4 regions of the Pseudomonas ekonensis genome follow, and region 4 is predicted to be linked to each of the others. Evidence: predicted binding sites of a transcription regulator. Region 4 holds the regulator's gene; each other region holds the start of a gene.
What was found. Region 4 encodes FliA, which starts transcription of late flagellar genes. Its sites were predicted from a motif close to CTAAAGTTTNNNNNNNNNNNGCCGNTAA; they were not measured.
Positions count from the first base shown of each region.

Region 1: a site for FliA is predicted at 4,754-4,781, ahead of KVG96_RS03030 (flagellar protein MotY). Genes of this name have one in related genera too.
Region 2: a site for FliA is predicted at 3,335-3,362, ahead of motA (flagellar motor stator protein MotA). Genes of this name have one in related genera too.
Region 3: a site for FliA is predicted at 5,291-5,318, ahead of KVG96_RS01410 (methyl-accepting chemotaxis protein). Genes of this name have one in related genera too.

Region 1 is NZ_JAHSTS010000001.1:645,041-652,730, reverse strand. It holds gene nth (endonuclease III) at 1-240, shown strand, start outside; gene KVG96_RS03050 (PA3496 family putative envelope integrity protein) at 347-532, shown strand; gene KVG96_RS03045 (response regulator transcription factor) at 621-1,247, opposite strand; gene KVG96_RS03040 (hypothetical protein) at 1,666-2,295, shown strand; gene KVG96_RS03035 (argininosuccinate synthase) at 2,433-3,650, opposite strand; gene KVG96_RS03030 (flagellar protein MotY) at 3,780-4,688, opposite strand; gene pyrC (dihydroorotase) at 4,848-5,894, shown strand; gene rnt (ribonuclease T) at 5,891-6,562, shown strand; gene KVG96_RS03015 (peroxiredoxin) at 6,637-7,239, opposite strand; gene KVG96_RS03010 (bacterioferritin-associated ferredoxin) at 7,541-7,690, shown strand, end outside.
Region 2 is NZ_JAHSTS010000002.1:1,959,166-1,966,855, forward strand. It holds gene orn (oligoribonuclease) at 1-153, opposite strand, end outside; gene rsgA (small ribosomal subunit biogenesis GTPase RsgA) at 264-1,295, shown strand; gene motB (flagellar motor protein MotB) at 1,344-2,411, opposite strand; gene motA (flagellar motor stator protein MotA) at 2,415-3,266, opposite strand; gene KVG96_RS21985 (HDOD domain-containing protein) at 3,433-4,971, shown strand; gene rhdA (thiosulfate sulfurtransferase) at 5,011-5,826, shown strand; gene asd (archaetidylserine decarboxylase) at 5,846-6,706, shown strand; gene KVG96_RS22000 (cyclic-di-GMP receptor FimW-related protein) at 6,864-7,690, shown strand, end outside.
Region 3 is NZ_JAHSTS010000001.1:276,180-283,869, forward strand. It holds gene rluD (23S rRNA pseudouridine(1911/1915/1917) synthase RluD) at 37-999, shown strand; gene pgeF (peptidoglycan editing factor PgeF) at 996-1,733, shown strand; gene clpB (ATP-dependent chaperone ClpB) at 1,954-4,518, shown strand; tRNA gene KVG96_RS01390 (tRNA-Asn) at 4,814-4,889, shown strand; tRNA gene KVG96_RS01395 (tRNA-Pro) at 4,899-4,975, shown strand; tRNA gene KVG96_RS01400 (tRNA-Lys) at 4,981-5,056, shown strand; tRNA gene KVG96_RS01405 (tRNA-Pro) at 5,150-5,226, shown strand; gene KVG96_RS01410 (methyl-accepting chemotaxis protein) at 5,396-7,021, shown strand; gene KVG96_RS01415 (HvfA family oxazolone/thioamide-modified RiPP metallophore) at 7,095-7,502, opposite strand.
Region 4 is NZ_JAHSTS010000002.1:843,854-851,543, reverse strand. It holds gene flhF (flagellar biosynthesis GTPase FlhF) at 1-26, shown strand, start outside; gene fleN (flagellar synthesis regulator FleN) at 140-970, shown strand; gene fliA (RNA polymerase sigma factor FliA) at 967-1,707, shown strand; gene KVG96_RS16865 (chemotaxis response regulator CheY) at 1,877-2,248, shown strand; gene KVG96_RS16860 (protein phosphatase CheZ) at 2,267-3,055, shown strand; gene KVG96_RS16855 (chemotaxis protein CheA) at 3,095-5,380, shown strand; gene KVG96_RS16850 (protein-glutamate methylesterase/protein-glutamine glutaminase) at 5,430-6,566, shown strand; gene KVG96_RS16845 (flagellar motor protein) at 6,566-7,306, shown strand; gene motD (flagellar motor protein MotD) at 7,322-7,690, shown strand, end outside.

The sequences.
Region 1 (7,690 bases), on a different contig from region 4:
GCCATGGCGGTGGACACCCACATTTTCCGGGTGAGCAACCGCACCGGGATCGCCCCCGGCAAAAACGTGGTCGAGGTGGAAAACAAACTGATGAAATTCGTGCCGAAAGAGTATCTGCTCGACTCCCACCATTGGCTGATCCTGCACGGGCGCTATGTGTGCCTGGCCCGCAAGCCGCGCTGCGGAAGCTGTCGGATCGAGGATTTGTGCGAGTACAAGCACAAGACATCCGACGATTGATCGACTATTGGTTTTATTGATATTTCGATTGAAAAAATCTTTTTTACCATCCGCCGGTTTATCGATATAAGGAGCGCCAAAGGCAGTCTTAGCCTGGAGTGACCTTATGAGTACCGGCAAAGAACAACTGGATGTAGAAGACGACTTCATCGCCACCGAAGACGACGATGCGGAATCGAAGGTCGAAGTCGCCAAGACCAACCTGAGCAAACGCCGCACCATCGACAATCTGCTTGAGGAACGCCGCCTGCAAAAGCAACTGGCCGAGTTCGATTACGACGTTGATGACTGATCCCTGAAAGCCTCCCGCAACGGAGGCTTTTTACTGTCCGGCGCACGCAGAAGCCGATCGGCCCATGATCCGTCAGCCCGCGTGACGCTCACACGAGCCCGTTGCGCTGCGCCAGCTCGATCAGATCCACCAGCGAGCGGGCATTGAGCTTGAGCAACAGACGGGTCTTGTAGGTGCTCACCGTCTTGTTGCTGAGAAACATGCCGTCAGCGATTTCCTTGTTGGTCTTGCCGCGGGCCAACTGCTGCAGCACCATCATTTCCCGCCCCGAGAGACGATCCACCATATCCGCTTCGCTGGCGTTGCCCAGGCTCGTGCGCACCGTGTGCAAGGCCTGGTTCGGAAAATAGCTGTAGCCTGACAGCACGGCCTTTATGGCGCTGAGCAGTTCGGTCAGGTCCTGCTGTTTGCAGACATAACCGGCGGCGCCGGACTGCATGCAGCGCATCGAGAAATGACCCGGCGCCTGGGATGTCAGCACCAGCACTTTCAAGGGCATGGCCGATGACGTCAGCCGGGCAATGACTTCAAGTCCGTCCAGTTTCGGAATGCCGATATCGAGAATGACGATATCGGGCATTTGTTCGCGGGCAAGTTGCAGTGCATCCACGCCATTGTCCGTTTCGGCGATGATCTCGTAGCCATGTCGTTCCATCAGCATTCGCACCGCAAGACGAATGACAGGATGATCATCCACGATCAGCACTTTATTCATGAGCAAGTCCAGTTCGCTGTTCGAATTTTTAGAGCCCGCACAATAGCGCAGTCAATTCACCCATGGCAGGCAAGAGTTCCTGCGCATCAGCAGCGAGAGACATCCCTTACGCCTATCAAAGACTTTTCCTACAAAAAGATGCACCTCAGGAAAAATCAAACTTCCATGCAGAAACCCTCATGCCACCTCACTCGCCCCACGCGTACGTGTTGTCCTCCCGCTGCGGCGTAAGAATCCTTTACCTTCACTCGATCTTTTCCGACCCTGGCGTTTGTCTCCGATAAAAAAGGAAACAAGCCGGTTATTTCCACCCCCCTAAAATTAATATAAACGTTAAACACATAAACTTCTGAATCGCGGCATCTTTACCGCCTCGACCGCAGCACTTTTATCGTCAGAAATCCTGAAGGACAAACCTATGATCAAGTTCCGCAACAAAATCACCAACCCCATCAGTGTCATTGCCATCTTCTCTTTCATATCTGAAACTTCGGCCGCTGTTTCCCTGCCGTTTCTCGATGATAACGAACGCGAAGTCTATGTCTGGTTCCTCATCAGTTTTCCCTTTTACTTGCTGCTCCTGTTCTTCATTACGCTCAACTTCAACTACCGCTCCCTGTATGCGCCTTCGGACTTCGGCAACGACAAGAGCTTTCTGAAGGCCTTCGACCCAACGGAACCTGCGGCGGATGAAACGAACGGGACGTCGAAGGCACAGACCACGCACGATCCCCCGGGAACACGTTCCCTGCCTGGCCCGACGACGCTGCCTTATGTGCAATTGCCCAAACTGATGAAGACACTCCACATCGTCGACGCGCGGGAACTGGACGCATCCGAACAAATGGCGACACTTCTGGAGAACATTCCGCACGCCGACAAACCGTCGGGGCGCATCGTCCTGTTCCTGGTCAGCGCCGATCCAATCGTTACGTTGAGCAGCCCTGCGCCGAAGCCGTTGAAGCAGCCGAAGAAAATGTCAGACCGAACCGTCTGCGTCGTCTACAACGTTTGCTCGCAAGAATTGGACATCGTCCGGCGGGTGTGAAAACGAACGGGCGGCCTCGCCATTGCAGCGATGGAATGAACAGCGGAAAAGGAGGCTGACCGGAACCGGTCAGCCACGCAGTCGGCTTGCTGAGCGGCCACCGTGCCTCAGGGGCAAGGTGGCCGTTTCATGCCGGCTCAGAACAGCTTGCGGCCCTTGTTGGCGGCAATGCGCATGCGCAGCGCGTTGAGCTTGATGAAGCCCGCCGCGTCGGCCTGGTTGTAGGCGCCGCCGTCTTCTTCGAAGGTCGCGATGTTGGCGTCGAACAGCGAGTCGTCGGACTTGCGGCCGGTGACGATCACGTTGCCCTTGTACAGTTTCAGGCGTACGACGCCGTTCACGTTGACCTGGGAGGCGTCGATCATCTGCTGCAGCATCAGACGCTCAGGGCTCCACCAGTAGCCGGTGTAGATCAGGCTGGCGTACTTGGCCATCAGTTCGTCTTTCAGGTGGGCCACTTCGCGGTCCAGGGTGATCGACTCGATGGCGCGGTGGGCGCGCAGCATGATGGTGCCGCCGGGGGTCTCGTAGCAGCCGCGGGACTTCATGCCCACGTAACGGTTCTCGACGATGTCCAGACGGCCGATGCCGTGCTGGCCGCCGATCTTGTTCAGGGTCGCCAGCACGGTGGCCGGGGTCATCTCGACGCCGTCCAGCGCGACGATGTCGCCGTTGCGGTAGGTCAGTTCCAGGTACTGCGGGGTGTCGGGAGCCTTCTCCGGGGAGACGGTCCAGCGCCACATGTCTTCTTCGTGCTCGGTCCAGGTGTCTTCCAGAACGCCGCCTTCATAGGAGATGTGCAGCAGGTTGGCGTCCATCGAGTACGGGGACTTCTTCTTGCCGTGACGCTCGATCGGGATGCCGTGCTTCTCGGCGTAGTCCATCAGCTTCTCGCGGGACAGCAGGTCCCACTCGCGCCATGGAGCGATCACTTTCACGCCTGGCTTGAGCGCATAGGCGCCCAGCTCGAAACGCACCTGGTCGTTGCCCTTGCCGGTGGCGCCGTGGGAAATGGCGTCGGCGCCGGTTTCGTTGGCGATCTCGATCAGGCGCTTGGCGATCAGCGGACGGGCGATGGAGGTGCCCAGCAGGTACTCGCCTTCATAGACGGTGTTGGCGCGGAACATCGGGAACACGAAGTCGCGCACGAACTCTTCGCGCAGGTCGTCGATGTAGATCTCTTTGACGCCCATGGCCTGGGCCTTGGCGCGGGCCGGCTCGACCTCTTCGCCTTGACCGAGGTCGGCGGTGAAGGTCACCACTTCACAGTTATAAGTATCCTGCAGCCACTTGAGGATCACCGAAGTGTCCAGGCCGCCGGAATACGCCAGAACGACCTTGTTTACGTCCGCCATGCCATCACTCCACGGGGTTGTACGGAAAGCCGAGGAGTCTACCGCTCAAACGCGATAATTTACAGAGGCGCGACAGCTTAAGACGACAAAGCGACAGAATCTGTCGAGGGCGCGACGATGCGCCGCAGGTCAGGACGTCGCTGCGGCGTTGGCGGGTGTGCTGGCCTGAGGCGCCGGGGCCGTTGTCGGCGCCACCCGTGCCAGGTGCACGTTGACCCGGCGGTTCTTCGCCCGGTTGGCGGCGTTGGTGTTGGGCACCAGCGGGTAGCGTTCGCCGTGGAAGCGCACGGTGATCTGCGATTCCTGGATGCCGTTGGCCTTGAAGAAATCCACCACCGCCAGCGCCCGGCGGCGCGACAGTTCGCGGTTGGTCAGGCGGTTGCCGCTGTTGTCGGAATGGCCGTCGAGCTCGATGTGGTTGACCGTCGGATCGGCCTTCATGTATTCGAGCATCACTTGCAGCTTGGCCTTGGCGGCGGCGTCCAGCTCGGTGCCTTCGCCGGGGAAGCCGATCTGCGATTGCTTGACCTGGTCGAAATTCTGCGGGAGCAGCTTGGCCACGCAGGTCTGGTAATCGTTGAACGCCTTGCTGAACTTCACCGGCAGCAAACGCACTTCCGAAACCCGGCCATCGCCCGAGGCGTGCCGCACCACAGGGCTGCGGCCGTCCATCAAGCCGCTGATCAGGCGCCCGGCCTGGGCCTGGGAGCTGTTGAACAGCACGTTGCCGCTGCCCAGCCTGACGGTGCCCAGGTTGATGTCGTCGCGTCCCGGCTGCCACGGCGCGGCGGCCGCCAGCAACGTCGCCGAACCGCCGCCGAGCATGGCGTTGTAGGCGTTGAGGCGGAACGTCGCCTGCTCGCCGGCCTTGCGCACGAACTGCCCCGAGCCGAAGTCGGTGACCGGCTGCGTCAGGCGGCATTCGAACTTGTCGCCTTCGACCGTCCACTCAATGTTCTCCAGACGGGTCTGGTACGTGAGCGCCATCGCGGGAAGGCTGGCGAACACACTGAGCAAGGCTAAATAACGCTGGCGCACGGGAGGCTCCATGGGTTCCTGTTACAAAAGGACCGACACACACATGTTTACGGCATACCTGATGTCTATCGGTCGCTTTTCGCAAAACTTGATAGCGAGTGCCTGCAAGTGTCTTTTCCGGTAGCATTCCCTACAGTTTGACCCGCCTGGAATCCCCTCATGTCCGACCGCCTGACCCTGCTGCGTCCCGACGACTGGCACATCCACCTTCGCGATGGTGCCGTGTTGACCAATACCGTTGCGGATGTCGCGCGCACCTTTGGCCGCGCCATCATCATGCCCAACCTGGTACCTCCGGTGCGCAATGCCGCCGAGGCCGACGGCTACCGTCAGCGGATCCTCGCTGCCCGTCCGGCCGGCAGCCGCTTCGAACCGTTGATGGTGCTGTACCTGACCGACCGCACCCAGCCTGAAGAGATCCGTCAGGCCAAGGCCACCGGCTTCGTGCACGCCGCCAAGCTGTACCCGGCCGGCGCGACCACCAACTCCGACTCCGGGGTCACCAGCATCGACAAGATCTTCCCGGCGCTGGAGGCCATGGCCGAAGTCGGCATGCCGCTGCTGATCCACGGCGAGGTCACCCGTGGCGACGTCGACGTGTTCGACCGCGAAAAGATCTTCATCGACGAGCACATGCGCCGCGTGGTCGAGCGTTTCCCGACCCTCAAGGTCGTGTTCGAGCACATCACCACCGGCGACGCCGTGCAGTTCGTCAACGAGGCCTCGGCCAACGTCGGCGCGACCATCACGGCCCATCACCTGCTCTACAACCGCAACCACATGCTGGTGGGCGGGATCCGGCCGCACTTCTATTGCCTGCCGATCCTCAAGCGCAACACGCACCAGGAAGCCCTGCTGGACGCGGCCACCGGCGGCAGCGCGAAGTTCTTCCTCGGCACCGACTCGGCGCCGCACGCCCAGCACGCCAAGGAAGCCGCCTGCGGCTGCGCCGGCTGCTACACCGCCTACGCCGCCATCGAGCTGTATGCCGAAGCGTTCGAACAGCGCAACGCGCTGGACAAGCTCGAAGCGTTCGCCAGCCTCAACGGCCCGCGCTTCTACGGGTTGCCGGCCAACACCGACCGCATCACCCTGGTCCGCGAAGAATGGACCGCCCCTGCCAGCCTGCCGTTCGGCGAGCTGAACGTCATCCCGCTGCGCGCCGGTGAAAAACTGCGCTGGCGCCTGCTGGAGGAACACGCGTGAGTGAAGACCATTTCGACGATGAACTGGACGGTCAGGGCGGCGGCGCACGCCATCCGATGGCAGCGCGTTTCCGCGGCTACCTGCCGGTCGTCGTCGACGTAGAGACCGGCGGCTTCAACTCGGCCACCGACGCGTTGCTGGAGATCGCCGCGACCACCATCGCCATGGATGAAAAGGGTTTCGTGTACCCGGACCACACCTATTTCTTCCGGGTCGAGCCGTTCGAAGGCGCCAACATCGAACCGGCCGCACTGGAGTTCACCGGGATCAAGCTCGATCACCCGCTGCGCATGGCGGTCAGCGAAGAGACTGCGCTGACCGACATTTTCCGCGGCGTACGCAAGTCGCTGAAAGCCAACGGCTGCAAGCGGGCGATCCTGGTGGGTCACAACAGCAGCTTCGACCTGGGCTTCCTCAACGCGGCGGTTGCGCGCCTGGACATGAAGCGCAATCCGTTCCATCCGTTCTCCAGCTTCGACACCGCGACCCTCGCCGGCCTGGCCTACGGCCAGACCGTTCTGGCCAAGGCCTGCCAGGCGGCCGGCATCGACTTCGACGGCCGTGAAGCGCATTCGGCGCGTTACGACACCGAGAAGACCGCCGAGCTGTTCTGCGGCATCGTCAACCGCTGGAAGCAGATGGGCGGCTGGGAAGACTTCGACGACTGATCGGCGCCTGACAAATCCCGCACACAAAAAAACCGGCCACTGGAGCCGGTTTTTTTGTGCCTCGACGTTGCGCCTTACAGGGCGGCAGCGTTCTCGGTCAGGTAAGCCGCAACGCCTTCCGGCGAAGCGTTCATGCCTTTGTCGCCTTTCTTCCAGTTGGCCGGGCAGACTTCGCCGTGCTCTTCGTGGAACTGCAGCGCGTCGACCAGACGGATCAGCTCTTCCATGTTGCGGCCCAGCGGCAGGTCGTTGACGATCTGCGAGCGGACGACGCCCTTGTCGTCGATCAGGAACGCGCCACGGAAAGCCACGCCGCCTTCGGACTCAACGTCGTAGGCCTTGGCGATTTCGTGCTTCATGTCGGCAGCCATGGTGTATTTCACCTGGCCGATGCCGCCGTTGTTGACCGGGGTGTTGCGCCAGGCGTTGTGGGTGAAGTGCGAGTCGATCGACACGGCGACCACTTCCACGTTGCGCGCCTTGAAGTCGGCCATGCGGTTGTCCAGGGCGATCAGCTCGGACGGGCAGACGAAGGTGAAGTCCAGCGGGTAGAAGAACACCAGGCCGTATTTGCCTTTGATGGCCGAGGACAGGGTGAAGCTGTCGACGATCTCGCCATTGCCGAGTACGGCCGGTACGGTGAAGTCAGGGGCTTGTTTGCCTACGAGTACGCTCATGGATATCTCCTGGTGTATAGACTTGAAGTTCAGGGTCCGGGCCAGCCTGCCACCCTCAGGCGACAGCCCTGTGACACGGATCCTCTTCGCAAGGGGCGACCATCATACACTGCACGTTTGCCCTGTCCTTAAAGGTTTTTCGCGGGCGGGCCCCGGCACGGTGCAGGCAACGGGCCACACATCGCCGTTCGTCAGCCATCCGTCGCCGTGTCAAAAACGCCAGGGAAAGCACTTTGACAATCATTCTCGTTAACATTAAGATCCATCGCAATCGAGTCACCACCAGCGACGGTTATCCCTTATGTATGTTTGCCTCTGCACTGGCGTCACCGACGGACAGATCCGCGAAGCGATCTATGAAGGCTGCTGCAGCTATAAGGAAGTCCGTCAGGCCACCGGCGTGGCCAGCCAATGCGGCAAATGCGCCTGCCTGGCGAAGGAAGTGGTCCGC
Region 2 (7,690 bases), 1.1 Mb from region 4:
GTCGCTGTGGTGGATGGCGATCACCGGGCCTTCGGCCAGGGTGTTCAGTTCGCTGTCGGTGACGATGGTGGCCATTTCGATGATGACGTCGGTGTCCGGGTTCAGACCGGTCATTTCCAGGTCGATCCAGATCAGGTTCTGCGGGTTCTGCATGATTCGGCTCCTAAGCAATGGTGCGCAGTTTAGCCTAGGCGGGTGGCCGGGCGTGCTAAACTCGCCGCCGTTTTACCCATTCGATGCATTCTTTTTATTACGGAACACCCATGGCCAAACGCCAACTCAACCGCCGCCAGAGCTGGCGCATCGAAAAGATTCAGGGCGAGCGCGCCGCCCGCGCCGCCAAACGCGAGTCCTCGGCCGTCGAGGCCCTGGAGGGCGGCGACCTGGGCCCGGAACAGCACGGCCTGGTGATCGCCCACTTCGGTGTGCAGGTCGAGGTCGAGGCGACCGACGGCGATCAGGCCGGCCAGGTGTTCCGCTGCTACCTGCGCGCCAACCTGCCGGCGCTGGTGACCGGCGACCGGGTGGTCTGGCGCGCGGGCAACCAGGGCATCGGCGTGATCGTCGCGCAACTGCCGCGCAGCACCGAGCTGTGCCGTCCGGACAGCCGCGGCCAGCTCAAGCCGGTGGCGGCCAACGTCGACATGATCGTCATCGTCTTCGCCCCGCTGCCCGAACCCCACGCCAACCTGATCGACCGCTACCTGGTGGCGGCCGAGCACGCCGGCATCCGCCCGCTGCTGCTGCTCAACAAGTTCGACCTGATCGACGAGCAGAACGCCCCGGCGCTCAATGCGCTGCTGGCGGTCTACCGCACCCTCGGCTATCCGGTGCTGGAAGTCTCGGCGCACCACGGCAACGGCATGGAGCAGCTGCAGCAGTTGCTCGACGGCCGCATCAGCGTGTTCGTCGGCCAGTCCGGCGTCGGCAAGTCGTCGCTGGTCAACAGCCTGCTGCCGGAGGTGGAGACCCGCGTGGGCCCGTTGTCGGAATGGTCCGGCCAGGGCACCCACACCACCACCACCGCGCGCCTGTTCCACTTCCCCGGCGGCGGTGAGCTGATCGACTCGCCGGGCATCCGCGAATTCGGCCTGGGCCACGTCAGCCGCGCCGACGTAGAGGCCGGCTTCATCGAGTTCGAAGACCTGCTCGGCACCTGCCGCTTCCGCGACTGCAAGCACGACCGCGAACCCGGCTGCGCCTTGCTCAAGGCCCTGGAAGACGGGCGCATCCAGCAGCAGCGGATGAACAGCTACCGCTCGATCATCGCCAGCCTGCCCGACAACGGCTACTGAACCGCCGGACACAAAAAAGCCGCGAGACCATCGCGGCTTTTTTGTGGGTCACTGCTTCGGCGCAGGCGCGGCGGGCGCCGCCGGTGCCGGAGCCGGCGCATGGGCGCCCGGCTCGGTCGGTTTCGGCAGCGGGTCGTCGAACAGGTTCAGCCGTTCGCGCAACTCGTGCGGCGCCACCGGTTGCTGATCCGCCGGCAAGGCGTTCGGATCGGCCGGGGTGGCCGGTGCGGCGCCTTCCTGGCCGTCGGCCGGTTTCGCCGGGTCGGCGCCCTGGGAGCCTTCGATGGCGGCCTGGGCCTTCTTGGTCAGCACCACGATGTCGATGCGGCGGTTGACCGGGTTGAACGGGTTTTCCTTGTCGAACAGCGCCGACGAGGCATAACCCACCACCCGCGCCACCTGCGACTCCGGATAGCTGCCCGCCACCAGGGCACGCCGGGCGGCGTTGGCGCGGTTGGCCGACAGCTCCCAGTTGCCGAAGTCGCCGTTGCCCACGTAAGGCTTGGCGTCGGTGTGGCCGCTGATGCTGATCTTGTTCGGCACCGCTTTGATGGTGTCGGCCATGGCCAGCAGGATGTCTTCGAAGTACGGCTTCAGGCGCGCAGAGCCCGAGTCGAACATCGGCCGGTTCTCGGCGTCCATGATCTGGATGCGCAAGCCGTTCGGGGTGATCTCGAACAGGATCTGATCCTTGAACTTCTGCAGCTGCGGGTTCTCTTCGACCTTGTTCTGCAGTTCCTGCAGCAACAGCTCCAGGCGTTCCTTCTCGACCTGCTCGGCCATGCCCTCGACCTGCTCGGTGTCGACCGTGACCTTGTCCGGCTGCGGCTGCGACTTCACCTCAGGGTTGAGGGTGTTTTCCGGCGCCAGGGTCGGCGTGCCGCCCAGGTCGATGATGTACGGCGTACCGCTTTCGGAGAAGCCGACCGGATCCTTGAAGTAACCGGCGATAGCGATCTTCTGTTCGGGGGTGGCGGTGGACAGCAGCCACAGCACCAGGAAGAACGCCATCATCGCCGTGGCGAAGTCGGCGAAGGCGATTTTCCAGGCGCCGCCGTGATGTCCGCCACCGTAGCGCTTGACGCGCTTGATGATTATCGGCTGGTTGTTTTCCATGGCTTAACGACCGCGAACCGCTTGTTCCAGCTCGGCGAAGCTCGGACGGTGCGCCGGGTACAGGACCTTGCGGCCGAACTCCACGGCCAGCGACGGCGGCATGCCGGAAGCCGAAGCCACCAGCGAGGCCTTGATGGCTTCGTAGACGTTCAGCTCTTCCTTGGCGTCATGGGCCAGGGAATGGGCCAGCGGGCCGAAGAAGCCGTAGGCCGCGAGAATACCGAAGAAGGTACCGACCAGCGCCGCACCCACGTGCAGGCCGATGGATTTCTGGTCGCCTTCGCCCAGGGAGGCCATGGTCACCACGATACCCAGTACCGCCGCGACGATACCGAAGCCGGGCATGCCGTCGGCGATGCCGTTGACCGCGTGGGACGGGTGCTCCAGTTCTTCCTTGAGGCTGAACAGTTCCATGTCGAACAGGCCTTCGAGCTCGTGCGGGGCCATGTTGCCGGAGGACATGATGCGCAGGTAGTCGCAGATGAACGCGGTCATGCGCTCGTCTTTGAGCACGGCCGGGTACTTGGCGAAGATCGGGCTCGCGGCGGCGTCTTCGATGTCGCCTTCGATGGCCATCATGCCTTCGCGGCGGCTCTTGTTGAGGATCTCGTAGATCAGGCCCAGCACTTCCAGGTAGAAAGTGTGGCTGAAGCGCGAACTGAACATGCCCAAGGCTTTCTTGAACACGTGCATCGTCATGTAGCCGGGGTTGGCCTGAAGGAAGGCGCCGAGGGCCGCGCCGCCGATGATCATCACCTCGAAGGGCTGGATCAGGGCCGCGATCTTGCCGTGGGAAAGCACGTATCCGCCGAGCACGCTCGCGAATACGACGATGATGCCGATAATTTTAGCCATAGATAGAAAGTACTTGTTTAAGTCGGGTTCAAGGTCATATTCGGAAGTTAAAAAATCTCTTCTTCTACTTATCGGCAAAACTGCGCCAGACTATAGGCAGTTCAGGCGAAAAGCCAATTTAGCCCATGCCGGGCGCGTCTTTTGCAGATCAAGATCCCGTCCCGACATGGCTAATGAAACGAACGTCCCACACGCAACACCGAATACCCTCGACGGTTGGGTCAAGCTGCTCGACGGCGTCCGCCTGCCGGTGCCGCAGTCGGCCCACGACCGCGTCTGCCGGGCGATCCGCGACAACCGCAGCTCGCTGCGCGACATCGCCAACCTGATGCAGGACAGCCCCGCGCTGGCCCTGAGCATCATCCGCGAAGCCAACCGCCACACCCAGGGCAGCATGGCGGAGCCGGCGGAGAACCTCGAAGTCGCCATCAACCGCCTGGGCCTGGCCCGCACCGAAGAACTGCTTGCGCGCCTGCCCGCCGAGCCCGACGGGCAGATTCCCCAGGCCCTGCGCCAGCTGCAGATGATCAGCCAGCACGCCACGCAACAGGCCAACGGCTTCTTCGCCGGCCGCCTGGCGCGGCTGTGGCAGGACATCCACTGGGGCAGCCTGCTGTTCCTGTCGCCGCTGTGGCCCCTGGCGCTGACCCACCCCAAACTGCTTGAAGAATGGGAACTGCGGGTGATCCACAAGGGCGAATCGGCCCGCAACGTGGAGCGGCAACTGTTCGGCGTGCGCCTGCTGAAGATCGGCCAGGCGCTGGTCGATGCCTGGCGTCTGCCGATCTGGGTGCAGCAGGGCTACCGGCTGCTGCTCAACGAGCGGCGCGAACTGGTCAAGGTGCTGCGCATCGCCCGCGACAGCGAGCATCCGCTGCGCCAGCAGAACCGCCTCGACGACGACCCGACCCTGCGCCACTGGCTCAACCAGCCGGCCAACACGGTGCTGCTGGCCAATGGCCTGGCGCTGTCGGCGCAGCAGGCCTGGGACTGCCCCCACAGCGAGCGCTGGCAGTACCTGACCAGCCTCTACCTGCAGATCCCCATGGACGAGGTGCAGCAACAACTGCACCAGCAGGCCGCCAACAGCGCGCGCCAGCATTTCATGCCGGACCTGTGGCACCCCGCCGTGTCGCTGCTCTGGCCGTGGGGCACCCGCCGCGTCCCGGCCGGACTGCTGCCGCCCGCCGCCCCCAGCGCCGAAGAGCTGGCCAAATGGCGCCGGCAATGCGCCGAGCTGCTGGCCGAGCCAAGCCGCTTCACCAACGCCATGCACCTGACCATCGCCGCCCGCGACGCCCTGGTGGCCAGCGGCATGCGCCGGGTGATGATCCTGATGGCCGACCGCACCCATTCCAACCTGCGCGTGCACCAGACGGCCGGGCTGCCGCCGGAGGCCGCCGCGCTGAATTTTGCGGTCAGCCAGAGCACCGTGCTGCAGCGCCTGCTCGCGCAGCAGGCCCAGGTGCGCATCACCCCGGACAACAACGCGCAGTTCTCCGCCCTGCTGCCGCCGGCGCTGCGCACGCTGTTCCGCGGCGAACACCTGTTCCTGCGCTCGCTGGTGAACAACGGCCGGGTGATCATGATCGTGGTCGCCGACCAGGGCGGCGGGCCGTTCGCCGACGTCACCGTGCAGGCCTTCGGCAAAACCGCGCAGTGCATCGAGAAAGCCCTGCACAGCTTTAGCCACCGCAGCCAATGACAGCTACAATCGTTTCCCTTTGTGCTCTGGAGACCTCACATGTCTGACTTCTCTGGCCTGGCGCTGGTGATCGAGCCGAGCGACCTGCTCCCGCGCCTCGATGCCCCCAACCTGATCCTGGTGGATCTGACCAGCCCTGCCCGCTACGCCGAGGGGCACATTCCCGGCGCACGCTTCGTCGACCCCAAGCGCACCCAGCTCGGCCAGTTGCCGGCGCCGGGCCTGCTGCCGTCCCGGGACAAGCTCGAAGAACTGTTCGGCGAACTGGGCCACCGCCCGGATGCGGTCTACGTGGTCTACGACGACGAAGGCGGCGGCTGGGCCGGGCGCTTCATCTGGATGCTCGACGTGATCGGCCACCACCACTACCACTACCTGGACGGCGGCCTGCCGGCCTGGCTGGCGGAAGGCTCGCCGATGTCGATCCAGGTGCCCAAAGCGGTCGGCGGCCCGGTGCCCCTGACCCTGCACGAAGAGCCCACCGCCACCCGCGAGTACCTGCAAAGCCGCCTCGGCGCCGCCGACCTGGCGATCTGGGACGCCCGCGGGCCGCTGGAATACTCCGGCGAGAAAGTGCTGGCGGCCAAGGGCGGGCACATCCCCGGCGCGGTCAATTTCGAATGGACCGCCGGCATGGACCGGGCGCGCCAGTTGCGCATCCGCACCGACATGCCGGAAATCCTCGAAGGCCTCGGCATCACCAAGGACAAAGAAATCATCACCCACTGCCAGACCCACCACCGGTCGGGCTTCACTTATCTGGTGGCCAAGTCCCTCGGTTATCCGCGGGTCAAGGGCTACGCCGGTTCCTGGGGCGAATGGGGCAACCACCCCGACACGCCCGTCGAGCTTTAAAGGTTTTTAAGGACAGTCAATGAAAGAGCGTTTGTTCATCCTCAGCCAGTACCTGCTGCCCCACCACCTGCTGTCGCGCCTGGCCGGCTGCATCGCCGAGTGCCGCGTACGCTGGCTCAAGAATGCCTTCACCACCTGGTTCGCCAAGCGTTACCAGGTGGACATGTCCCAGGCGCTGGTGGAGGACGTGACGGCCTACGAGCACTTCAACGCCTTCTTCACCCGGGCCCTGAAGGACGGCGCGCGTCCGCTGGACACGACGCCGGGCGCGGTCCTCAGCCCTGCCGACGGCGCCGTCAGCCAGCTCGGCCCGATCGAGCACGGCCGCGTGTTCCAGGCCAAGGGCCACAACTTCAGCGTGCTGGAGCTGCTGGGCGGCGACGCGGCCAACGCCGCGCCGTTCATGGGCGGCGATTTCGCCACCATCTACCTGTCGCCGAAGGACTACCACCGCGTGCACATGCCGCTGGCCGGCACCCTGCGCGAGATGGTCTACATCCCCGGGCGCATCTTCTCGGTCAACCAGACCACCGCCGAGAACGTGCCTGAGCTGTTCGCCCGCAACGAGCGCGTGGCGTGCATCTTCGACACCGAGCGCGGACCGATGGCCGTGGTGCTGGTGGGCGCGATGATCGTCGCGTCGATCGAAACCGTCTGGGCCGGTCTGGTGACCCCGCCCAAGCGCGAACTGAAGACCTTCCGCTACGACGAAGCCGCCCGTGCGCCGATCCACCTGGAAAAAGGTGCGGAACTGGGGCGCTTCAAGCTGGGTTCCACCGCGATCGTGCTGTTCGGCCCGGACCAGGTGAAGTGGGTCGAATCCCTGTCCGCCGGTTCTGCGGTGCAGATGGGCCAGGCCCTCGCCCTGCCGAACGCCTGAGCCTGACGCCGCGCCCTTTCGCACCGTTGCGAAGGGGCGCGGCGCACCTTGCCTTCCCGCCTTCCGAACGCAAAAAACCTTCCGCAAACCGGCGAAGCAGAGCACAACTGCTAGAGTTCTGGGCATTGCCCCATTCGCCGCCGGAGGCCGTCACGGCATGAGCGAACCTCGACTCCAACCGCAGTTGCAGGCCCCTGTCCCGACCCAATTGCGCCTGACCTTCTGCGACCCCGCCCCACGCGACCTCAAGCGCTGGATCGCCGCCCTGCCCAAGGCCAACATCGGCGAGACCGCGCGCCAGCTCTACCAGGGGCTGGGCGAACTCAACCAGTTGCTCACCCCCAGCGACAACCGCCTGCAACTGCTGGAGCTGCTGCGCCCTGAGGTGTATTTCGTCTGCCAGCACCTGGAGCGGCACTTCCTGCACCAGGCGATCATGCTCGACGACCGCTCACGCAAGATCAGCAACCTGTGCCAGGCCCTCCAGGGCCAGTTGGCGACCGGCTACAAACAGATCGTCCTGCGGATCGCGCCGAAATACGCCAACCCTCGCGCCGCCCTGCTCAGCGCCGCGCTGCAACGGGCCACCCATGCGCTCAAGGGCCAACTGCTGCGCGCCACGCAACTCTACAGCCCGGCTCCGGAGGGCCTGTGGTTCGAGCTGCACCAGCTGTTCCACACCGCTGCCTGGCTGCAGCTGCAGCATCGGCGGGTGCGCGACGACCTGGCCAGCCTCACGGCGGAGCTGAGCGTCGAACAGACCTACATCGCCGCCCTGCTGCTGGGCAGCGCCCGCTGCAACCAACTGCGCCAGAACCAGATCGCCCGGCTCGGGGAAGTGCTGGAGCCGTGGACCGCCTGGCTGAAGTTGCATCCCGGGGTGACGGGCGACGGCCTGTTCGCCGCCTCGGCCGAACTCGACACAGGACCGCGCTACCGCAGCATGTTCCGCAGCGAGCAGCAGGCCGGCCTGCTCGGCTTCGA
Region 3 (7,690 bases), on a different contig from region 4:
CCGAAACCAAAGGCTGTGCCGACGCCCAGTCCGAGCATGTCCGATAAAATTGAACTTCGCGCAGAGGTGCCGTCCGAACTGGGCGGCCAACGCCTCGATCAAGTCGCCGCCCAACTCTTCGCCGAGCACTCGCGCTCGCGCCTTTCCGCCTGGATCAAAGACGGCCGCCTGACCGTGGACGGCGCGGTCATCCGTCCGCGCGACATCGTTCACGGCGGCTCGGTGCTGGAGCTGACCGCCGAGCAGGAAGCCCAGGGCGAGTGGGTGGCCCAGGACATCGAGCTGGACATCGTCTATGAAGACGACGACATCCTGGTGATCAACAAGCCTGCCGGTCTGGTGGTGCACCCGGCCGCCGGCCACGCCGACGGCACGCTGCTCAACGCCCTGCTGCACCACGTGCCGGACATCGTCAACGTCCCGCGTGCCGGCATCGTGCACCGCCTGGACAAGGACACCACCGGCCTGATGGTGGTGGCCAAGACCATCCAGGCGCAGACCAAACTGGTCGCCCAGCTGCAGAGCCGCACCGTCAGCCGCATCTATGAATGCATCGTGATCGGCGTGGTGACCGCCGGCGGCAAGATCAACGCGCCGATCGGCCGCCACGGCCAGCAGCGCCAGCGCATGGCGGTGATGGAAGGCGGCAAGCCGGCCGTCAGCCACTACCGCGTGCTGGAGCGCTTCCGTTCCCACACCCACGTGCGGGTGAAGCTGGAGACCGGGCGCACCCACCAGATCCGCGTGCACATGGCGCACATCAACTTCCCGCTGGTCGGCGACCCGGCCTACGGCGGCCGTTTCCGCATTCCGCCGGCCGCGAGCCAGACCATGGTCGAGTCCCTCAAGCATTTTCCGCGTCAGGCCCTGCATGCGCGGTTCCTTGAGCTGGAACACCCGACCACCGGCGAGCGTATGAGTTGGGAATCGCCGCTGCCGGAAGACTTCGTCTGGCTGCTGACCCTGCTCAAGCAGGACCGCGAGGCGTTCGTCGGATGAACTGGCTGACGCCGGACTGGCCCGCGCCGGCCAGCGTCAAGGCCTGTGTCACCACCCGCGAGGGCGGTGTCAGCGAGGCGCCGTTCGACACGCTCAACCTGGGCGATCACGTGGATGACCGCCCCCAGGACGTCGCCGAGAACCGTCGGCGCCTCACCGATCACTTTTCGATCAGGCCCGCCTGGCTGCAGCAGGTCCACGGCATCGCCGTGGCCCACGCCGACCCCGCCGTGGTGGCGACCGCCGACGCCAGTTGGACCGCCACGCCTGGCATCGCCTGCGCCGCGATGACGGCCGATTGCCTGCCGGCGCTGTTCTGCGACCGTGCGGGCACCCGCGTCGCCGCCGCCCATGCCGGCTGGCGCGGTCTGGCTGCCGGCGTGCTGGAAGCCACCCTAGACACCCTGGGCACCGCGCCTGATGACGTGTTGGTGTGGCTTGGCCCGGCCATCGGCCCGCAGGCCTTCGAAGTGGGCCCGGAAGTGCGGGAAGTCTTCGTCGATCAATTACCCGCCGCGGCAGCCGCTTTTGTCCCGAGCCAAAACGCCGGCAAGTTCATGGCCGACATCTATCTGCTGGCGCGCCTGCGCCTGGCCGAGCGGGGTGTCACGGCGGTGTACGGCGGCGGTTTCTGCACCGTCAGCGACCCGCGCTTCTTCTCCTACCGCCGCGCATCGCGCACCGGGCGCTTCGCCTCGCTGGTGTGGCTGGAGGCCCCCGGCGGCGCCGTCTGAAGGCGCCGGTTTCTGCCATGCCGCGTCGCCCGAGGCCGGCAACCGACCGTCAAACGGAAACGCATCGGCCCGCCCGGGCACCCGCTAAGCTTGTCTGACCTGCATCAATCCCCTGACGCTTGAATCTTCCAGAATCGGCCGCATCTATAGCGGTATCTGGCAGGTTTCTTCATTCAGGATGGTTTCCTAGATCCGACCTGCTCAAAAGGAAGGTGACCCCATGCGTATAGACCGTTTAACCAGCAAACTTCAGTTGGCCCTGTCCGATGCCCAATCCCTGGCCGTCGGCCTCGACCATCCGGGCATCGAACCTGCGCACCTGATGCAGGCCATGCTCGAACAGCAGGGCGGCTCGATCAAACCCCTGTTGATGCAGGTGGGCTTCGACGTCAACAGCCTGCGCAAAGAGCTGACCAAAGAGCTCGACCAACTGCCGAAAATCCAGAACCCGACCGGCGACGTCAACATGTCGCAGGACCTGGCGCGCCTGCTCAACCAGGCCGACCGCCTGGCCCAGCAGAAGGGTGACCAGTTCATATCCAGCGAGCTGGTGCTGCTCGCCGCCATGGACGAGAACAGCAAGCTGGGCAAGCTGCTGCTCGGCCAGGGCGTGAGCAAGAAGGCCCTGGAGAACGCGATCAACAACCTGCGCGGCGGCGAGGCGGTCAACGACGCCAACCACGAGGAATCGCGCCAGGCCCTGGACAAGTACACCATCGACCTGACCAAGCGCGCCGAAGACGGCAAGCTCGACCCGGTGATCGGCCGTGACGACGAGATCCGCCGCACCATCCAGGTCCTGCAGCGCCGCACCAAGAACAACCCGGTGCTGATCGGCGAGCCTGGCGTGGGCAAGACCGCCATCGCCGAAGGCCTCGCCCAGCGGATCATCAACGGCGAAGTGCCGGACGGCCTGCGCGGCAAGCGTCTGCTGTCGCTGGACATGGGCGCGCTGATCGCCGGCGCCAAGTACCGCGGCGAGTTCGAGGAGCGGCTCAAGGCGCTGCTCAACGAACTGTCCAAGCAGGAAGGGCAGATCATCCTGTTCATCGACGAGTTGCACACCATGGTCGGCGCCGGCAAGGGCGAAGGCTCGATGGACGCCGGCAACATGCTCAAGCCGGCCCTGGCCCGCGGCGAACTGCACTGCGTGGGCGCCACGACGCTCAACGAGTACCGCCAGTACATCGAGAAGGACGCGGCCCTTGAGCGGCGTTTCCAGAAGGTGTTGGTGGACGAGCCGAGCGAAGAGGACACCATCGCGATCCTGCGCGGCCTGAAGGAGCGCTACGAGGTGCACCACAAGGTGGCGATCACCGACGGCGCGATCATCGCGGCGGCGAAGCTCAGCCATCGCTACATCACCGACCGGCAGTTGCCGGACAAGGCCATCGACCTGATCGACGAGGCCGCCAGCCGCATCCGCATGGAAATCGATTCCAAGCCCGAAGTGCTGGACCGTCTGGAGCGCCGCCTGATTCAGCTGAAGGTCGAATCCCAGGCGCTGAAGAAGGAAAGCGACGACGCGGCGAAGAAGCGCCTGGAGAAGCTTCAGGAAGAAATCGACCGCCACGAGCGCGAGTATTCGGACCTGGAAGAGATCTGGAACTCGGAAAAGGCCGAAGTCCAGGGCTCTGCGCAGATCCAGCAGAAGATCGAGCAGTCCCGCCAGGAACTGGAAGCGGCGCGGCGCAAGGGCGACCTCAACCGCATGGCCGAGCTGCAGTACGGGGTGATCCCGGACCTGGAGCGCAGCCTGCAGATGGTCGACCAGCACGGCAAGAGCGAGAACCAGTTGCTGCGCAGCAAGGTGACCGAAGAGGAAATCGCTGAAGTCGTGTCGAAGTGGACCGGCATCCCGGTGTCGAAAATGCTCGAAGGCGAGCGCGACAAACTGATGAAGATGGAAAGCCTGCTGCATCAGCGTGTGATCGGCCAGGACGAGGCGGTGGTGGCGGTGGCCAACGCCGTGCGGCGTTCCCGCGCCGGGCTGGCGGATCCGAACCGGCCGAGCGGCTCGTTCATGTTCCTCGGCCCGACCGGGGTCGGCAAGACCGAGCTGTGCAAGGCGCTGGCCGAGTTCCTCTTCGACACCGAAGAGGCGATGGTGCGGATCGACATGTCCGAGTTCATGGAGAAACACTCCGTGGCGCGGTTGATCGGTGCGCCGCCGGGCTACGTGGGCTATGAAGAGGGCGGTTACCTGACCGAAGCGGTTCGGCGCAAGCCGTACTCGGTGATCCTTCTGGACGAAGTCGAGAAGGCCCACCCGGACGTGTTCAACATCCTGCTGCAAGTGCTGGAGGACGGACGCCTGACCGACAGCCACGGGCGCACGGTGGATTTTCGCAACACGGTGATCGTGATGACCTCCAACCTCGGCTCGATGCAGATCCAGGAACTGGTGGGCGACCGCGAGGCCCAGCGTGCGGCGGTGATGGACGCGATTTCCACCCACTTCCGGCCGGAGTTCATCAACCGGGTCGACGAAGTGGTGATCTTCGAGCCGTTGGCGCGGGATCAGATCGCCGGCATCACCGAGATCCAGCTGGGCCGCCTGCGCAGCCGTCTGGCCGAGCGCGAGCTGAAGCTGGAGCTGAGCCCGGAGGCGATGGACAAGCTGATTGCCGTCGGCTACGACCCGGTCTATGGCGCACGTCCGCTGAAACGGGCGATCCAGCGCTGGATCGAGAACCCGCTGGCGCAGTTGATCCTGTCCGGACGCTTCATGCCGGGCGAAACGGCGACCGGTGTGGTGGAGAACGACGAGATCGCGTTCAGCTGACGCTCGGCGCCAAAGAAGAAGGCCTCGCCCATCGCGAGGCCTTTTTTTTCGCCAGGCTGTTGAACTCAAAGGAAAAGGCTTGTAAAGTGCGCCCCGCAGTCAGTCACCCGCAGGGCTTCAGCTCACTGAGTTGAAATCCGAAATAAGTTGCAAATCATTAACTTGAAAGCAATTTAGGGGGTTGACAGAGGTGTTCTAGGTTGTAGAATAGCGCGCCTCAGACACACGAACGCAGCGATGCGAACGGGTGGCGGAGGTGAGGCAAGCCTCACTGTTGTAACTTGAAATATGTAGTTCCGTGATAGCTCAGTCGGTAGAGCAAATGACTGTTAATCATTGGGTCCCAGGTTCGAGTCCTGGTCACGGAGCCAATTTCAAACCGGGGTATAGCGCAGTCCGGTAGCGCGCCTGCTTTGGGAGCAGGATGTCAGGAGTTCGAATCCCCTTACCCCGACCATATTTGGGTCGTTAGCTCAGTTGGTAGAGCAGTTGGCTTTTAACCAATTGGTCGTAGGTTCGAATCCTACACGACCCACCATTTTTGAAACCAGTTCGCTGGAATCGAATCTTAAGATCAGACGCCAAAAGCTCTGTTCGCAGAAGGCGCCTTTCGAAGGTGCCTTTTTTTTACCGGGGTATAGCGCAGTCCGGTAGCGCGCCTGCTTTGGGAGCAGGATGTCAGGAGTTCGAATCCCCTTACCCCGACCATACAAAGAAATCCCCGCATCGAAAGATGCGGGGATTTTTTTTGCCCGTCAGAAACGCAATTTCATTCAAGTCATCGTACAACTTGCCGATAGCCCGCTAGCAAAAGAGGGGCAGGCCGCCGTGCCGTTCGCCCTCTAACCTGGCCAATACAAGAAAAAGGGCGTTCGTCATGTTGCTTCGTCAGTTGAACATTGCTCCCCGTGCCGCACTGGGATTCGCTGTGATCGCGGTTTTGGTGGCGCTGCTCGGGGTGTTTTCGCTGGGGCAGATGTCGAGCATCCGCGACAGCGAGGTCGCGGTGGAAACCCAATGGCTGCCGAGCATCCGTGGCGGTGACGAAATCCGCGAGATCATGCTGCGCATCCGCACCATCTCCTTGCGCATGGCGTTGGATCCGGATCCGAAGAACGTCGCCGCCTACCGCAGCCAGATGGACACCCGCGACAAGGAGCTGAGCGAGAAGATCGCCGCCTACGACAAGCTGGTGGTCACCCCTGAGGGGCAGCAGTTGTACGACCAGTTCAAGAAAACCTTCGCCGCCTACCGCACCGGCATCGCCCAATCCTTCGTCCTCGCCGAACAAGGCAAGCGCGATGAGCTGACCAGGCTACTGCTGGTCGACATGAAGACCGTGGTCGACGGCTCCGGCAAGCAGCTCAGCGACCTGGCGGATCTGTTCACCCGACAGGTCGCCGCCGAGAGCCAGAACTCCGCCGCGCACTACGAGACCTCGCGCACCATCGTCAGCCTGTTCATCGTGCTGGCGGCCCTGGCCACCGTGGCGTTGGCCATGTTGCTGACCCGCAGCATCGTGCGTCCGCTGGCGAGCGCGGTGGACGCCGCCGAAAGCGTGGCCGGCGGCGATCTCACCCGTCCGATCGAAGCCCGCGGCAACGACGAGGTCAGCCGCCTGCTCAAGGCGCTGGCGACCATGCAGCAGAACCTGCGCGAGACCCTGCAGGGCATCAGCGGTTCGGCCACGCAACTGGCCACCGCGGCCGATGAGCTGAACGCCGTCACCCTCGACAGCACCCAGGGCCTGCAACAGCAGAACAATGAAATCGAACAGGCGGCGACGGCGGTCAACGAGATGACCACGGCGGTGGAGGAGGTTGCGCGCAATGCCGTGTCCACCTCCGACGCCACGCGCCAGTCCAGCGAGTCGGCGCACCTGGGGCAGGAGCGGGTCGGCGAGACCGCCGAGGCCATCAATGCCCTGGTCAGCGAAGTGCAGCACACCGGCGAGCTGGTGCAGTCCCTGGCCGACCAGTCTCAGGACATCGGCAAAGTGCTCGACGTGATCCGGGCGATCGCCGAGCAAACCAACCTGCTGGCGCTCAACGCCGCCATCGAGGCGGCGCGGGCGGGCGAGAGCGGCCGGGGTTTTGCGGTGGTGGCCGATGAGGTGCGGGCACTGGCCTACCGCACCCAGCAGTCGACCCAGGAAATCGAACAGATGGTGCAAGGCATGCGCAGCGGATCGGGCCTGGCCCTGGAGTCGATGCAGGCCAGCGCCTCCCGAGCGGCCACGACACTGGTGCTGGCCGAACGGGCGGGCGAGGCGCTGCAGACCATCACGGCCTCGGTGCACGAGATCCACGAGCGCAACCTGGTGATTGCCAGCGCCGCCGAAGAGCAGGCGCAAGTGGCGCGGGAAGTGGACCGCAACCTGGTGAACATCCGCGACCTGTCGGTGCGCTCGGCGGCCGGGGCCGACCAGACCAGCGCCTCCAGCCATGAGCTGTCGCAACTGGCCAATGCCTTGCAGGGTATGGTGCGGCGTTTCCGCCTCTGACTTCTGCGGGCACGAAAAAGCCGCGCTTCTCGTAGGAGAATGCGCGGCTGTGTGTCGGACATCAGGCGGGCAATCAGGCGCCGTCTTGATCTTTCAGGTGTTCGAACAGGCCTTTGGGCATTTTCTTGCCGTTGGCTTCGAAGTTGGCTTTGACGTTGTTGTACGCTTCCTGCTCGTCGATGAAGCCGTCATGGTTGGTGTCGATCTTGTCGAAGTCGGATTTCGGCGCGACCTTCAGGAACTCGGCGCGGGACACCTTGCCGTCGCCATCGGTGTCGGTCTTGGCCATCGAGGCATCGCCGCATTTGCCTTCACCGCATTTGCCTTCCGGCGTCTTCACCGAGGTTTCGGCCGAGGCGACCATGTAGCCCTGGGCCAGCGGCTGGGCGGCGAACACCGAGCCGGAAAGCATCAGGCCGCCGGCCAGCACGGCGCCGACCAGGCCAATGGAGTTCTTGCCGATTTTCGAGGTACGGGACATTGCATTCTCCTACGGTTGCTCAGTGCAACCACGCGTTAAGGGCATTTGCCGGCGCGGGTGCGCTCGGGTGTGGCCATTAGGCGGCGCCGATGTATCGCGACTGTGTCGCGGGGCGAGGCGTTTGTAAGCGAAGGCGGGAAATGCGGGGGCGGGATACAGTGAGAAACACTGGCTCTGGTGCGGGTCGA
Region 4 (7,690 bases):
ACAGCCCGACCAAGCAGGTCGGCTGAGGTAATGAACAGTTTTTGTACCTACATCGATGGCCTGCCACGCATTGTTCCGGTCGTGAACGCGCAGCCAGTAATGTGGCCTCCGTCTATGCAAGACAAGGTAAAGAAATAACATGGGCAGCATGCATCCCGTACAGGTGATCGCGGTGACCGGCGGCAAAGGTGGCGTCGGCAAGACTAACGTGTCAGTGAACTTGTCCCTGGCGCTGGCAGAGCTTGGCCGTCGGGTCATGCTGCTGGACGCCGACCTGGGTCTGGCGAACGTCGACGTTCTGCTGGGCCTCACACCCAAACGCACCCTGGCCGACGTGATCGAAGGCCGCTGCGAGCTGCGCGACGTGCTGCTGCAGGGCCCCGGCGGGATCCGCATCGTGCCGGCCGCCTCAGGCACCCAGAGCATGGTGCACCTGAGCCCGGCCCAGCATGCCGGCCTGATCCAGGCCTTCAGCGACATCGGCGACAACCTCGACGTGCTGGTGATCGACACCGCTGCGGGCATCGGTGACTCGGTGGTCAGTTTCGTGCGCGCCGCCCAGGAGGTGCTGCTGGTGGTCTGCGACGAGCCGACCTCCATCACCGACGCCTACGCACTGATCAAACTGCTCAACCGCGACTACGGCATGAACCGTTTCCGCGTCCTGGCCAACATGGCCCAGAGCCCGCAGGAAGGGCGCAACCTGTTCGCCAAGTTGACCAAGGTCACGGATCGCTTCCTGGACGTCGCCCTACAATACGTCGGCGCGGTGCCTTATGACGAAAGCGTGCGCAAGGCGGTGCAGAAGCAGCGTGCGGTCTATGAAGCCTTCCCGCGTTCCAAGTGCGCCCTGGCCTTCAAGGCGATCGCTCAAAAGGTCGACACCTGGCCGCTGCCCGCCAACCCGCGCGGCCACCTCGAGTTTTTCGTCGAGCGTCTCGTGCAGCAAACGGCAGGGCCTGTGCTATGACCGCCAGCGGTATGAACCTGTACAAGAAGTCGGCGCGCGATGCGCAGTACGAGCTGATCGAGCGTTATGCGCCGCTGGTCAAGCGCATCGCCTACCACTTGCTGGCGCGGTTGCCGGCCAGCGTGCAGGTCGAAGACCTGATCCAGGCCGGGATGATCGGCCTGCTCGAGGTCTCGAACAAATACGACGCCAGCAAGGGCGCCAGTTTCGAGACCTACGCGGGCATCCGGATCCGCGGCGCGATGCTTGACGAGGTGCGCAAAGGGGACTGGGCACCGCGCTCGGTCCACCGCAATACCCGCATGGTCAGCGACGCGATTCGCGCGATTGAAGCTAAAACCGGCCGTGACGCTAAAGATCACGAGGTTGCGGCCGAACTCCAATTGAGTCTCGACGATTACTACGGGATTTTGAACGACACCCTGGGCAGCCGGCTGTTCAGTTTCGACGACCTGCTGCAGGACGGCGAACACGAAGGGCTGCATGAGGATGGCGCCAGCGCTCATCTTGAGCCGTCGCGCGATCTGGAAGACGAACGCTTCCAGGCGGCGCTGGCGGACGCGATTGCCAATTTGCCGGAGCGCGAGCGACTGGTGTTGGCGCTGTACTACGACGAGGAACTGAACCTCAAGGAAATCGGTGAGGTCCTTGGCGTCAGCGAATCGCGGGTCAGCCAGTTGCACAGCCAGTGCGCGGCCCGTTTGCGGGGGCGTTTGGGGGAGTGGCGAGCGCGCTGAAGGCAGTGTGGGGACACTGCGAACGAGGCTGGTGCGGTGGTGAGCGGCACCGGTCTCGATCCGTTGTGCTCCAGACAGTCATCGAGAGTGCCTTGCCGGATTGAATGAAATGGCGCGTCCCGTTGCCGGGCGCGTTTAAGACTGCTTGGAGGTCGAATTGAACAAAGACATGAAAATCCTCATCGTTGACGATTTCTCAACGATGCGGCGGATCATCAAGAACCTGCTGCGTGACCTGGGGTTCACCAACACCGCCGAGGCCGACGACGGCAACACCGCGTTGCCGATGCTGGAAAGCGGGCACTTCGATTTTCTGGTCACCGACTGGAACATGCCCGGCATGACCGGCATCGACTTGCTGCGCAAGGTGCGCGCCGACGAGCGCCTCAAGCACCTGCCGGTCCTGATGGTGACGGCGGAAGCCAAGCGCGAGCAGATCATCGAAGCGGCCCAGGCCGGCGTCAACGGCTACGTGGTCAAACCATTCACGGCCCAGGCTTTGAAAGAAAAGATCGAGAAGATTTTCGAACGCATCGGCTGATGAACGCGCGGGGGAGCTATGGAGCATAAAGAGTCTTCACAGGGCGACTTCGAGTCGACGCTGAAAAAACACGCGGTCGAATTGGTCGACAGCCTTGAAAAGGGCAAGTTCGGCGAGGCCGTGCAACTGATCCATGAGCTCAATCAGACCCGTGACCGCGGCCTGTACCAGGAAGTGGGCAAGCTCACGCGCGAGCTGCACAGTGCGATCGTCAATTTCCATATCGATCCGCACATGCCCCAGGCCGAAGAGGTGTCGCAGATCACCGATGCGACCGAGCGCCTTGGCTATGTGGTCAAGCTGACCGAGAACGCCGCCAACCGCACCATGGATCTGGTGGAGAGCGCAACGCCGGTGGTCAACGCGCTCGCTGACGAAGCCCAGGCGCTGAGCGCCGATTGGGGCCGGTTCATGCGTCGCGAGGTCGGGGCCGAAGAGTTCCGCGAACTGGCGCGCCGGGTCGACGGTTTTCTGGCGCGCAGCAGCGCGGACAGCCGGGCGGTGTCGGGCAACCTGAACGACATCCTGCTGGCCCAGGATTACCAGGACCTGACCGGTCAGGTGATCAAGCGCGTGACCCAATTGGTCACCGAAGTCGAAAGCAATCTGCTCAAGCTCGTGCTCATGGCCAGTCAGGTGGACCGCTTTGCGGGCATCGAACATGACCGTGCGGCGATGCTTGCCGAAAAAGATCCGCAAAAACATCTCTCGCAGGGTGAAGGTCCGCAGATTCATGCCGATAAACGAGAAGACGTTGTGTCCGGTCAGGACGATGTGGACGATTTGTTATCCAGCCTTGGATTTTGAGTTTTTTTGGGTTTTTAGACCTGTAGGAGCACCCCATTAATGAGCTTCGGCGCCGATGAAGAGATCCTTCAGGATTTCCTGGTTGAGGCCGGCGAGATTCTTGAGCAACTGTCCGAACAACTGGTCGAGCTGGAAAGCCGTCCGGACGACGCAGACTTGCTCAACGCAATTTTTCGCGGTTTCCACACTGTAAAAGGGGGCGCCGGCTTCCTTCAGCTCAACGAGCTGGTGGAGTGCTGTCACATCGCCGAGAACGTGTTCGACATCCTGCGCAAGGGTGAGCGTCGCGTTGATGCGGAACTGATGGACGTGGTGCTTGAGGCGCTGGACTCGGTGAACAGCATGTTCGGCGAAGTCCGCGACCGCAGCCCGATCACCGCCGCCACCCCGGAACTGCTGGCGGCCCTGGCCCGCCTGGCCGAGCCGCAGTCGGCCGATGAGGCCGCGCCTGCCGCTGCGGAAGTGGTTGAGGAGCCGGTTGCCGAAAGCGCCTCGGGCGACATCACCGACAACGAATTCGAACAACTGCTGGACTCGCTGAGCGCCGTCAAGGCCGAAGCCGAGGCCCCGGCGGCTGCCGCCGCACCTGCGCCTGCGGGCGACGAAGCGGCCAGCGACGAAATCACCGACGCCGAGTTCGAGTCGCTGCTCGATCAGTTGCACGGCAAAGGCCAGTTCGCACCTGAGGCGGTCACCCCGGCGGCACCCGCTGCGGCGGCCCCGGCGGCGGGCGACAGCTCGGACATCACCGACGACGAATTCGAAGCCTTGCTCGACCAGTTGCACGGCAAAGGCAACTTCGCCGTCGAAGCGCTGGAATCGGCGATCGCGTCGGCTCCGGCCCCGGCTGCTGCCGCACCGGCCGCCGCTGTCGCCGGCAGCGACCTGATCAGCGACCACGAATTCGAGTCGCTGCTCGACGAGCTGCACGGCAAAGGCAAGTTCACCGACGTCAACACCGGTGCGCCGGTGACGGCGGGCAGCACTGCTGCGGTTGCCGCGCCGGCTGCCAAGGCCCCGGCCGCTGCTGCGGCGCCGAAACCGGCCGCCAAGGCGCCTGAGGCCAAGGCCGAAACGCCGAAGCCGGCTGCTGCGGCCGCGCCAGCGGCAGCGCGTGCCCCGGCCGCGCCACCGCCGGAAAAACCGACCAGCGAAGCCGAGACCACCGTGCGGGTCGACACCGCGCGCCTCGACGAGATCATGAACATGGTCGGCGAGCTGGTGCTGGTGCGTAACCGTCTGGTGCGCCTGGGCCTCAACAGCGGCGACGAAGCCATGTCCAAGGCCGTGTCGAACCTCGACGTGGTCACCGCGGACCTGCAGACCGCCGTGATGAAGACCCGGATGCAGCCGATCAAGAAAGTGTTCGGCCGCTTCCCGCGCCTGGTCCGCGACCTGGCGCGCCAGCTCAAGAAAGAGATCAACCTGGAACTGGTCGGCGAAGAGACCGACCTGGACAAGAACCTCGTCGAGGCGCTGGCCGACCCGCTGGTGCACTTGGTGCGCAACGCGGTCGACCACGGCATCGAGTCGCCGGAAGAGCGCGAAGAGTCGGGCAAGCCCCGCGGCGGCAAGGTGATCCTGGCGGCCGAGCAGGAAGGCGACCACATCCTGCTGTCGATCTCCGACGACGGCAAGGGCATGGACCCGAACGTCCTGCGTTCCATCGCCGTGAAGCGCGGCGTGATGGACAAGGATGCGGCGGACCGCCTGAGCGACACCGAGTGCTACAACCTGATCTTCGCTCCGGGCTTCTCGACCAAGACCGAGATCTCCGACGTGTCCGGCCGCGGCGTGGGCATGGACGTGGTGAAGACCAAGATTTCCCAGCTCAACGGTTCGATCAACATTTACTCGACCAAGGGCCAGGGCTCGAAGATCGTCATCAAGGTGCCGCTGACCCTGGCGATCATGCCGACCCTGATGGTGATGCTCGGCAACCAGGCGTTCGCGTTCCCGCTGGTGAACGTCAACGAAATTTTCCACCTCGACCTGTCGACCACCAACGTGGTGGACGGCCAGGAAGTGGTGATCGTGCGGGACAAGGCGCTGCCGCTGTTCTACCTCAAGCGCTGGCTGGTCAGCTCCGCCGCTCACGAAGAGCCGCGCGAAGGCCATGTGGTGATCCTTTCGGTGGGCACCCAGCGGATCGGCTTCGTCGTCGATCAACTGGTCGGCCAGGAAGAAGTGGTCATCAAGCCGTTGGGCAAGATGCTTCAAGGGACTCCGGGCATGTCCGGCGCCACCATCACCGGTGACGGCCGCATCGCGCTGATTCTCGATGTTCCGAGCATGCTCAAGCGTTACGCCGCACGGCGTATTTGAATCCGGGGCAGCGGGGCGCCAGCGCCTCGCTGCACCTAATGGAGTGTTTATGGCAGTCAAAGTCCTGGTGGTGGACGATTCGGGTTTTTTCCGCCGCCGCGTCTCGGAAATTCTTTCGGCGGATCCGACCATCCAGGTCGTCGGTACGGCGACCAACGGTAAAGAGGCGATCGAGCAGGCTCAGGCCCTCAAGCCCGATGTGATCACCATGGACTACGAGATGCCGATGATGGACGGCATCACGGCCGTGCGGCACATCATGCAGCGCTGCCCGACCCCGGTGCTGATGTTCTCCTCGCTGACCCATGAAGGCGCCCGGGTGACCCTGGATGCGCTGGATGCCGGCGCGGTGGATTTCCTGCCGAAGAATTTCGAAGACATCTCCCGCAATCCGGAGAAGGTCAAGCAACTGCTGTGCGAGAAGGTGCACAGCATCTCGCGCAGCAACCGTCGTTTCAGCGCCTACAGCGCACCGGCGCCGGCCGCTGCGCCGACGCCTGCGCCTGCTCCGGCGGCGTCCGGCTTCAGCAGCCACAGCACCAGCGCACCGGCCCGCCCGGCGCCTGCTCCTGCGCCTGCACGCGCACCGGCGGCCAGCGCTTCGTCGCCGGCCCCCAAGCGCAAGGCCTACAAACTGGTCGCCATCGGTACCTCCACCGGCGGCCCGGTGGCCCTGCAGCGGGTGCTCACCCAACTGCCGGCCAACTTCCCGGCGCCGATCGTGCTGATCCAGCACATGCCGGCGGCGTTCACCAAGGCCTTCGCCGAGCGTCTGGACAAGCTGTGCCGCATCAGCGTCAAGGAAGCCGAGGACGGCGACATCCTGCGTCCCGGCCTGGCGCTGCTGGCCCCCGGCGGCAAGCAGATGATGATCGACGGCCGCGGCGCGGTGAAGATCCTGCCGGGCGACGAACGCCTGAACTACAAGCCGTGCGTGGACATCACCTTCGGTTCCGCCGCCAAGTCCTATAGCGACAAAGTTCTGGCGGTCGTGCTGACCGGCATGGGCGCCGACGGCCGTGAAGGCGCGCGGCTGCTCAAGCAGGGCGGCAGCACCGTCTGGGCCCAGGACGAGGCCAGCTGCGTGATCTACGGCATGCCGATGGCCATCGTCAAGGCTGACCTGGCCGACGCGGTGTACGGCCTGGACGACATCGGCAAGCACATCGTCGAGGCGTGTATCTGATGGATGTTCTAAGCCTTATCGGGATCATCATGGCGTTTGTCGCCATCATCGGCGGCAACTTCCTTGAGGGCGGCCACCTCGGCGCGCTGGCCAACGGGCCGGCGGCGCTGATCGTGCTGGGCGGCACCATCGGCGCCGCGCTGCTGCAGTCGCCGATGAGCGCCTTCAAGCGCGCCATGCAGATCCTGGCGTGGATCTTCTTCCCGCCGCGGGTCGACCTGGCCGGCGGCATCGACCGCGTCGTCAACTGGAGCCTCACCGCACGCAAGGAAGGCCTGCTCGGGCTGGAAGGCGTGGCCGACGCCGAACCCGACGCCTATTCGCGCAAGGGCCTGCAACTGCTGGTCGACGGCGCCGAGCCGGAAGCGATCCGCAGCATCCTCGAGGTGGACTTCTTCACCCAGGAAGCCCGCGACGTCGAGGCGGCCAAGGTGTTCGAAAGCATGGGCGGCTACGCGCCGACCATCGGCATCATCGGTGCGGTGATGGGCCTGATCCACGTGATGGGCAACCTGGCCGATCCGTCGCAGCTGGGCAACGGCATCGCCGTGGCGTTCGTCGCCACCATCTACGGTGTGGCGAGCGCCAACCTGGTGCTGCTGCCGATCGCCGCCAAGCTGAAGTCAATCGCGTTGCGGCAGTCGCGTTATCGCGAAATGTTGTTGGAAGGGATCCTGTCGATCGCCGAAGGTGAAAACCCTCGCTCTATCGAGCTGAAGCTTCAGGGCTTCATGGATTGATGGGGGTAATGGACTATGGCTCGTCGCCGGCAGCATGAAGAACACGTCAACCACGAACGCTGGCTGGTGTCCTACGCGGACTTCATCACCTTGCTGTTCGCGTTCTTCGTGGTCATGTACTCGATCTCGTCGATCAACGAAGGCAAGTACAAGATCATTTCCGAGGCGCTGATCGGGGTCTTCACCGACGCCGACCGCGCGCTCAAGCCCATTCCCATCGGTGATGAGCGCCCCAAGACCGTGACCCCGGCCAAGCCGTTGGTCAAGGACTCGGAGCAGGTCGACGCCGGCATCGCCGGCGCCAGCGACCCGCTCAAAAGCATCGCCGACGACATCAGCGCCGCGTTCGGCGACCTGATCGCCTCCAACCAGATGACCGTGCGC